3 regions of the Pseudoalteromonas sp. SG43-1 genome follow, and region 2 is predicted to be linked to each of the others. Evidence: predicted binding sites of a transcription regulator. Region 2 holds the regulator's gene; each other region holds the start of a gene.
What was found. The regulator sigma-54, encoded in region 2, starts transcription at its own class of promoters, with help from an activator protein. The targets are predictions, from matches to a motif close to GTTGGCACGNNNNTNGNNT.

Region 1 (3,282 bases), on a different contig from region 2:
GCTATGTTAATTAATTCACAAGGTGAAGTCCAAGGGTATAAGGTTGTCTCGTCTTACCCTGAGGGCGTGTTTGATATTGATGCGGCAGCTGCTGTGGGTTTATGGCGCTGGAAACCGACAGTTGAAAATACGAGTAAGCAACCGATTCTAACTTATCTCAAAATGGATTTTATGGTGAGCCCAAAACCTACTGATGCAGAGTACTTAGCGCATTGTTCTAAAAATAAAGTCTGAACGTAATTAATAGTATAAATATAATAAGCTAGGTGTTTGTGTACCTAGCTATAAGACTACTTACTTGCATATAAACTGTATTCACTTAGCGTTAGCTTGCCGTCTTTGTCTTGATCATAGCTTGAAAATCGAGACCACAAAGCGGGGTCTACAGCGGTTTCTGAACGTGTTAAAAAACCATCCTGGTTTCTATCAAGTTTTTCAAATTGCTCTGCAACATTGTTGCTTGCAGCAAAGCCTAATGTGCTAAAAATACTAAACGCAAAAAGCGCTATATAGCTTGTTTTTTTCATGAAAAATACTCAGTAGAGGTTATTGGTAAGGTAATTTTTAAATTCGATTAACGAAATTTGGTTATCTTGGTTTTTGTCCCATTTTACAAATGTGTTTAATAGTTGTGGTTGGGGATCAAGTTCGTCATGCGTTAAATAGCCACTTTTGTCGCTATCGAGGTGATCAAAGCGTTGCTTTACATCAAGTGCAGCGGCATCAAAGCTTAATAGCATTAAGATGCTTATAGTAAGGGGAAGTATCTTCATGGTGTTCCTTCCAAAAGATGTATTTAAAGTTTGTGGCTAAAATAAAGTGAAAAGGAAAAAGCACTTGCCGTAATTTAACTCCCAACATTAAATCCTTTTACACACTCCCTCAGGGATTATGGCAAATGCTTTTAATTCCAGTTTACCTATAACAAGCTTAAGTAAAGCTTAATCAGTAATTACTCATTAAGGTTTAAAGCTTTCAAATTCTTTTTTTGAGACCTTTTCATCACCGTCTTCATCTAAGTCGGCAAATTGTCTCATTACTTCCTTGTCTTCCTTTGCTTCTGCAATTGATATTTGTCCGTCCATGTCTTTATCTAAGTGGGCAAAACGCACATTTGTTGGCGATGCAATTACGGTGGCACTAATTGCTAAAAACATTAATGAAAAAGCGGCTATAAGTTGTTTCATAATCACGTTCCTTATTAAATGAGTTTATTGAATAAATTTTTTGAATTCATCTAGCGACAATTGCCCATCTTGATTAGTATCAATTTGAGAAAAATTCTCGTGTAACACAGCATCTTCACCTGCTTCGGCTTCACTTAATGTGCCGTTACTGTCTTTATCAAGTTCGTTAAAAGTCGCGTGAACGTCCATTGCGTGTGCATTAGCGCCTAAAAAGCCTAAAGCCAGTAATGATGAAACTACTAAAATGCGTTTGTTCATAATTATTTCCTTATTGATTAAAGTTAGTAACAGCATTACAAAAATGATGCCAATAATAATTATTATTAATTTTCAAATGCTTAGCGTTTTAACTTGAGGGGAGTGAGAATTTTTTACGGGGTTTATTGTAATTTTTGTATGTCTTTTGCAACACTATGTAGCGAGGTTAAAGAGATGTTCTTAAAATCAATGGCTTACGCTGTCTCTATTTGGCGACACATTGTTTTTGTAGCACTGGCTGTTAATCGTATTAAATATAATTGCTGGTTCAGCTAGTGTATAAGGTAAGCACTTAATAATAGAACGCTTAATTTAAAAGGACTAAACGAAATGCCAGCAACCATAGCTAAAAAATACCAAGCAATGCTTAACTGGCGGCCTAATTTAATCGGGCAATTTGCAATGAGTATGCTGCTTTCACTACTCCCGCTTTCTATAGTGGTGATTGTATTTTTAAATGCGCTTAACAAGCAATTAGCTATTACTCAAAGTATTGTGAGTAACAATTACCAAGTTACTAAATCGTTTAATACTCTAAAACAAGAACTCAACAGTCTTGAGCGGGCCACTAGGCAAAACTGGGTATTAAAAAGTGAATCGCTTGATAAGCTCATTGTTGATAAATGGCAATCATCCCTGCAAAGCATTGATGAGCTTAAATTTGTAAACATGAATAAAGATTATACCCACCAATGGCAACGCTTATATACCACCTTACAAACTGCGCATGTTGAATTGGTTGAGCAAAAACAACAGCAAGCTGAGTTGTTTGTGCCAGTGAGCGATTTAGTCGCTGAACTTACTTTATGGTTACGTGATAAAAACGAAGCGCAAATTACCAATAACCAAAATGAGCTGACAAGCTTGCAAGCCTCATTTATAAACTGGCTGGTGGCACTTATTCCACTTACTTTAATTGTAGGTGGTGGTTTTTTATGGCGCATAAGTGGGCGACTAAAAGGGTTAACCACGGTTATTGATAAGTTAGGACAGGGACATTGGCAGCAAAAAATATCAGTTAAAGGTTCCGCTGAGCTAGTTGAGCTAGGAGAGAAGCTTCAGTGGGTGCAAGAGCAACTACATATGCTTGAGCAGCAAAAAGATACTTTTTTACGCCATGTCACCCATGAGCTAAAAACGCCGCTTGCTTCAATGGTTGAAGGCACTGACTTATTAACTGATGAAATAGTAGGCCCAATTACTGCTGAGCAAAAAGCAGTGCTTGAGCTCATTAGTCAATCTATGGTGCGCCTTCGCACAATGATTGACAGTTTGCTGAGTTATAATGCGATTCGCACCAGTAAAGACAGCTTAAGCGAAGTTGAATTTAGTCTCCTTATTAATAAAATAAATAGCCATTTTGAGCATCGCTTAAGTGCGCGTGAGCAGGCTCTGCAATGGAAAAATGACTTACCAAATAAACCGCTTGCTTTACCTAGTGAGCTTATTGAGATGATTTTAATTCAGCTTATCTCAAATGGCTTAAAATTTTCAGAAGATAAGCAAAGCGTTACTATTAATTTAGCGCTTGAGCAAAATCAACTTTGTATCGCTGTGCTCGATAGAGGGTGCGGTATTAAAGAGCAAGAAAAAACTCAAATTTTCAGCGCATTTTATCAAGGTAAACACAGTAAAAATGTTACGCTGCAAGGCAGTGGGCTGGGCTTAACTATTGTAAAAGAGTCTGTTGAACAGCTAAGAGGTACACTTACTGTTGAACATAATGAACCACATGGTTGCCGGTTTTCAATTAAAATTCCCATAACAAAAAATCTAGGAGTTAATTAACATGCGCTTGCGTTTAATCGCTATTTTATGTGTGCTCAGTAGCAGCATG
Region 2 (3,282 bases):
ACAGGGCGATTATCGATTGCATCAAAGTTTATTGGAGTTTCGCTAACGAGCACTAAAGCCAAAGGCTCTTCTGCACCGCTCATTCTTCCATGAGGAATAGCAATGCCACGCCCTATACCTGTACTACCTAATTTCTCTCTGCTCATTAAAGCATTAAGAATATCTTGTTGCGGTAAATACGGAAGTTTGTCGTGAGCAAGTTCGCTAATGAACTCTAAAATTCTTTTTTTGCTATTAAAAAGGACCGCAGCTTTGCTGCAGTCCTGGCATATAAGTGAACTTAATTTCATCATATTAGTGTCGAGCAAGCTTCTCTTTGTGTTTGATTACTTGGCGATCGAGCTTGTCGATCAACGAGTCAATAGCGGCATACATATCTTGATGTTCTGTAGAGGCAAATAGCTCAGCACCGCTTACGTGTATTGTGGCTTCTGCTTTTTGATTTAATTTTTCTACATCGAGAATGACATGAACATTATTAATATGATCAGAGTGTCTTTCAAGCTTCGCAAATTTAGTATTAATATAGTCTCTTAGTGAATCGGTTAATTCTACGTGACGACCAGTTAAGTTTAGTTGCATAAGCATTACCCTCTTAGTTTAGCGTCTTAAATCAGACTTTTACGCTGATTTGACGGTGGAATAGCAAGAGATTCGCGGTATTTTGCGATTGTACGTCTCGCTACTTTAATTCCTTGCTCAGCCAATATATCCGCTATTTTGCTATCACTCAATGGTTTTGCTGAGTTTTCTGCTGCGATTAATTTTCGGATAAGCGCACGTATTGCTGTAGATGAACATTCACCACCGTTTTCAGTACTTACATGGCTTGAGAAAAAATATTTAAGCTCAAATATACCACGGGGTGTATGCATGTACTTTTGAGTAGTAACACGCGAAATTGTCGATTCGTGCATTTCTACCATTTCAGCCACATCATTTAAAACCATTGGTTTCATGGCTTCAGGGCCATGTTCAAAAAAGCCTTGTTGTTGCTTAACAATACAATTAGTAACTTTTAATAGCGTGTCGTTTCTACTTTCTAAGCTTTTAATAAACCATTTAGCTTCTTGTAAATGTGAGCGAATAAACTGGCTGTCGCCACTTGATTTTACAGTGCGAGACATTGCTGCGTATTGGCTATTAACACGAATTTTAGGCATGCTATCTGGGTTTAATTCGACAACCCAGCGGCCTTTAATTTTTTTAACTGACACATCAGGAATAACATACTCAGATTCTTCCCTTACAATAGTATCTGCAGGTTTTGGGTTGAGAGTATGTATTAGTGTCATTACTTCTTTAAGCTCTTCTTCTTTGAGCTTAGTTTTTTTCATTAATGTACGATAGTCGCGAGCTGCTAATAGATCAATATGCTCGGTTAAAATCATTTTCGTTTCATTAATATAAGGTGTTTCTTTATCAAATTGATTAAGCTGAATACACAAACACTCTTGTAAACTACGTGCAGCAATACCAACAGGATCAAACAGTTGGATGCGTTTTAATACCGCTTCAATTTCATCAAGTTCGACTTCGTTATCATCTTCGTTTTCTTGATTAAAGCTTTCTAAAATCTCTTCGCAGCTTAGTGTTAAAATACCTGAATCATCGACAGCTTCTACAATAGCAATAGCAATAGCTTCGTCTGTAGGGCTAAATGGCGTTAGTTGTAATTGCCACATTAAATACTCATGGAGCGTTTCAGTAGAGGCGCCTTGGTATATTGATTCGTCTTCGGGCATTGGACCTGATGAGGCTGCAGGAGCGGCACTCATGTACTCATCCCAACTAACATCCATAGCCATGTCGTCACTTAGCGTGTCTTTTGCAAGTGCTTCACCAGTATCTTGTTCATATTCGCTCGGAGCATCATCAGCAGATGCGCTAACAGTTATGTCATCGGTATCAGCTTTTTGCTCGTTTTTACCAGCAGCGTCTTCGGAATAGTCTGCCTCTTCAACCTCTAATAGTGGATTACTGTCGAGAGCTTCTTGTATTTCTTGCTGGAGATCCAATGTACTGAGTTGCAACAAACGAATAGCTTGTTGCAACTGTGGAGTCATTGTAAGTTGCTGGCCCATGCGCAGCTGTAGTGATTGCCTCATGTATCTCTAACAATCCTTTTATGTTGTTATAATTAATACTAGCAGATGCTTAAAGACATGGCGTAAATGTTACAGCCTAAATTGCTCGCCTAAGTAAACATCGCGTACTGTTTTATCATTTAATACGTGTTCTGGAGTACCTGATGCAATCAGCTCCCCATGAGAAACAATGTAGGCTTTTTCACAAACATCAAGGGTCTCTCTTACGTTATGGTCGGTAATTAATACACCAATCCCACGATTTTTAAGATGTTCTATTATTTTCTTTATATCTAATACCGAAATAGGGTCAACACCGGCAAACGGTTCATCCAGTAATATAAATTTAGGATCTGCTGCCAGCGCTCGTGCTATTTCTACACGACGACGTTCTCCACCCGATAATGCCATACCTTGGCTATCACGAATGTGTTGTATGCTAAATTCATCTAATAAGTTATTGAGCGTGTCTTCTCTGGCTTGTTTATTTAGTTCTTTGCGTGTTTCTAAAATGGCCATTAAGTTTTGATAAACAGTCAGCTTTCTAAAAATCGATGACTCTTGTGGTAAGTAGCCTATGCCTAATCTAGCACGACTATGCATAGGTAAAAGAGTAATATCGTTATCATCAATAGATATTTTACCTTTGTCGCTAGGAACAAGCCCTACAATCATATAAAAAGTCGTTGTTTTACCAGCACCGTTAGGGCCAAGTAAGCCAACTATACTGCCAGCTTGTACTTCAAGGCCGACGTTTTTTACAACTTCACGACCTTTATAGCTTTTTGCCAATAGTTCTGCTTTTAATGTGCTCATGGTTGACCTTTATCGCCTTTTTTACTTTTTTTAGCTTCGATCGGTACTAAAATTGTGTGAACGCGGTCAGTTGAGTTTTCATCTTTTTCGGCACTGATGAGCTGCTGCTCTATGTCGTAGGTAATGCTTTTAGCATTTATTTTTTGTCCGGCTTGCGAAACTTGTGCATTACCAACAAGCGTTAAAAAACGCTTAGATACATCATAACGTACTTCGTCAGCACTGGCGCTCATAGTCGTGCCGTCTGATTGCTTTTCTTCAAAGTGCGCAGGGCTACCTGTGGCAATTAATAATTGTTTATTATCACCAAGTTCATCACGTTTGTGTACTTCTAGGCGATCGGCTGTAATGCGGCGATTACCGTGAATAATCTCAACGT
Region 3 (3,282 bases), on a different contig from region 2:
GCTCTACCGGTTGGAAAGAACATTTACCCGTTTTTAACCAACGCTTTGCATTAACTTCGCCAATACCAATATCTAAATCGGTGGGTGATATGTTGATATCGCCCATAACAATGACGTCTTGACCGGGGGTGTGGTTGGTTTCAAGGTGTGTCATCAAATCTTTATAAAATTGTCGTTTATAAGGAAATTTAGTTTCGTGATTAATATTTTCACCTTGTGGGAAATAGCCATTCATGACGGTAAGGTCGCGACCGTTATCTTGTTCAACAGTGACGCTTATCATGCGTTTTTGCGATTCCTCTGTATCGGTAGCAAAGCCTTTTAAGACCGATTTAGGCTCTTTTTTGCATAACATAGCTACGCCATAATGGGCTTTTTGGCCATGAAAGTAGACGTGATATCCCATTTTTTGTACATCTTCTAGTGGGAATGCTTCGTCATGAACTTTAATCTCTTGCAAACCAATAACGTCTGGTTGATGTTTGTCGATAATTGCTTGTAATTGGTGAAGACGAGCACGCAGACCATTGATATTGAAAGAAATCACTTTCATAAAATTTACCTTAAAATTGGATCTATTTAATGAATTAAATTGTATCAGTAAATACGCGTACATAACATGACTGAAATGAGAAAATAGCTGCACAAATGTTGATCAATTGGTGAGTAAAGTTTAAACATTGTAAATGCAGTATTAATTTTTTAAATAAATAAAAAATTCAATTGAACTTAACTTTATTGAATATATAATGCGCGAAATTCACTTGTTTAGCTCGTTCAAATAGGATCTCTCATGAAAACACAACTACTTTTAGCTACTGCTTTATTAGCATCTGCAACTGCTTCAGCACAAAGCAATACTTACTTCAGTCAAGATAATAAAATTGAGTCTAAGTTATGTGTACTAAGCGCAAACGAAGGCTTTAGTGTTGCTCGTAAAGAAGCTGCTCAGCACGGTGTTTACTTATCTCGTTTTTCTAAAAGCATTTTATGTAATGGTGAAGATATTCGCGATATTGCTAAAAAAACGACATTAAGCAACGCATCAGTTGAGAAAGTAGAAGTATTTGCAAAAGACGCTCAACAAGAAACTCAATTATGTATGACGGCTTTAAAACAAGGTTTAGCACCTGTTCGTCAAAAAATTGGTAACTTAAACTCATTAAAATGTAATGGTCAAAACGTTACTGAGTTTGTTAAACGCTACCAAAACGCAGCAATCTAATTATTAGCTGAACTATATAACTAAAATTGAGATACCTGGTTTTTTACCGGGTATTTTTTTGCAAAAATTACAAGGTTGTTTGCAAAGCTTGCAAGCTTAACTTGTTGAAACTGTTCAATAAATGCACCAACCAAGATTAAGTTATTGATTCTTATAAGTTAACTATTATTGGCATTGGATTTGTATTAGTTAAAGTGACATTTAATTAATTACGAAGGATACGTCTTATGAAAAAGTTAACATTAGCAGCCACTATTTTAGCATCATTAAGCCTAGCGGCTTGTTCATCTAATCAGGGTCTTGAAAGAATAGACAGTGACTTTGCAAGTTTAGATAATGACAGCGATGGCTACATCTCAAAAGTTGAAGCTGATGACGATAGCATTTGGGGCCATTTTTCAAATATTGATACCAATATGGATAACGAAATTAGCCGCAAAGAATTCAACACTTACATGAAGTTAAACAATGGTAAAGTAGCCACTGATTCTGAAGTAAGTGAGTCGGCATTTAAAGCTGAAATCGCTAAATTCGATAAAATTGAAAGCAGCTTTTCAAGCTTAGATAACGACAGTAATGGCTATATTTCGGTAGTTGAAGGTAACGATGATGATATTTCAAATCACTTTGGTTACATGGATAAAAACCAAGATAAGCGCATCAGTAAAAGCGAGTTTATGGGTTACATTAAAAAATACGGTAACGCAGTAGCTGAAGATGATGCATTAGAAGCCATTAAACACAGCTAATATTTGTTGTTTTAAAGAGTAAATTAGAAGCCAGTGATAATCACTGGCTTTTTTGTATTTAAAATCTAGTTATTTAGTAGATATATTTTCCTAGTTTGGTGTTGTTCTGTCATAATAGATGGCTGTGTATTTTTATTTGTTAAGAGTGTGTATGGCGGGTCGGCGAATTAGTGATGAACAACTAGTTGAGATCATTGAAGCAGCTATTTTTGTTGCAGATAAGCCTGTGAGTAAACGCCACCTTAAAGATACTGTATTAATAGATTTAGCTATTTCTATGGCGCGAATAAACGACGCAATAGATACAATACAAGAACATTTTCAAACTCGTGGTATTCGCTTAGTTGAAGTTGGTAGTGGGTATCGTTTTCAGGCATGTAGTAGTTTAAGCCCTTGGTTAAATAACTTGTGGCAAGAACGCGCACCAAAATACTCACGTGCTTTACTGGAAACATTATCACTTATTGCATATAGGCAGCCCATTACGCGCGGTGAAATTGAGCAAGTAAGGGGTGTTACTACGGGTTCGAATATTATTAAAACCCTACTCGAAAGAGATTGGGTTAAAGTGGTAGGGCATAAAGAGGTTCCGGGTAAGCCGGCTTTATATGCAACTACTAAACAATTTTTAGATTATTTTTCGTTAACTGGACTTGAAAACTTACCTGCGCTGCCAACAGAGCAGCAAAGTAAAATTAACCAGTTATTGAGCGATCCTTCTGTGAGAGAACCATCCGAATGAGTATTATACAAGGTGAAAAGTTACAAAAAGTCTTAGCCCGTGCAGGCGTAGGCTCACGCCGTGAAATGGAAAAATACATTGACGCAAACCGCGTTAGTGTAAACGGTAAAGTGGCAAAGTTAGGTGACCGTGTTGAAGAAACCGATTTGATTCGTGTTGACGGGCACACTGTAAAGATTGAAGAAAAAGCAGATAGAATCTGTCGTGTGATTATGTATAACAAACCCGAAGGTGAGTTAAGCACACGTAAAGATCCAGAAGGACGTCGTACTGTATTTGATCGACTTCCGCGTATTGATGGCGATCGCTGGATTGCGGTTGGTCGACTAGACGTTAATACATCAGGTTTGATGCTCTTTACAAACGATGGTGAACTGGCAAACCGTTTAATGCACCCAAGCTATGAAGTAGAGCGTGAATACTCTGCGCGTGTATTTGGTGAAGTAACCAATGAAACGGTTAAAAACTTACTACGCGGTGTTGAGCTTGAAGATGGTCCAGCCAAATTCACGACTGTAACCCCTATGGGTGGTGAAGGCGTTAACCGATGGTTTAACGTAACGTTA

Region 1: the regulator sigma-54 is predicted to act here: its motif matches at 1,481-1,499, upstream of H5159_RS18905 (EF-hand domain-containing protein).
Region 3: the regulator sigma-54 is predicted to act here: its motif matches at 1,393-1,411, upstream of H5159_RS04855 (EF-hand domain-containing protein).

Annotation. Positions count from the first base shown of each region.
Region 1 is NZ_JACJFD010000035.1:25,856-29,137, forward strand. It holds gene H5159_RS21115 (energy transducer TonB) at 4-234, shown strand; gene H5159_RS18890 (calcium-binding protein) at 291-527, opposite strand; gene H5159_RS18895 (EF-hand domain-containing protein) at 537-773, opposite strand; gene H5159_RS18900 (hypothetical protein) at 960-1,187, opposite strand; gene H5159_RS18905 (EF-hand domain-containing protein) at 1,212-1,445, opposite strand; gene H5159_RS18910 (sensor histidine kinase KdpD) at 1,776-3,233, shown strand; gene H5159_RS18915 (hypothetical protein) at 3,235-3,282, shown strand, end outside.
Region 2 is NZ_JACJFD010000001.1:306,058-309,339, forward strand. It holds gene ptsN (PTS IIA-like nitrogen regulatory protein PtsN) at 1-290, opposite strand, end outside; gene hpf (ribosome hibernation promoting factor) at 295-582, opposite strand; gene H5159_RS01410 (RNA polymerase factor sigma-54) at 609-2,108, opposite strand; gene lptB (LPS export ABC transporter ATP-binding protein) at 2,178-2,903, opposite strand; gene lptA (lipopolysaccharide transport periplasmic protein LptA) at 2,900-3,282, opposite strand, start outside.
Region 3 is NZ_JACJFD010000004.1:468-3,749, reverse strand. It holds gene xthA (exodeoxyribonuclease III) at 1-553, opposite strand, end outside; gene H5159_RS04860 (hypothetical protein) at 794-1,225, shown strand; gene H5159_RS04855 (EF-hand domain-containing protein) at 1,453-1,974, shown strand; gene scpB (SMC-Scp complex subunit ScpB) at 2,126-2,716, shown strand; gene rluB (23S rRNA pseudouridine(2605) synthase RluB) at 2,713-3,282, shown strand, end outside.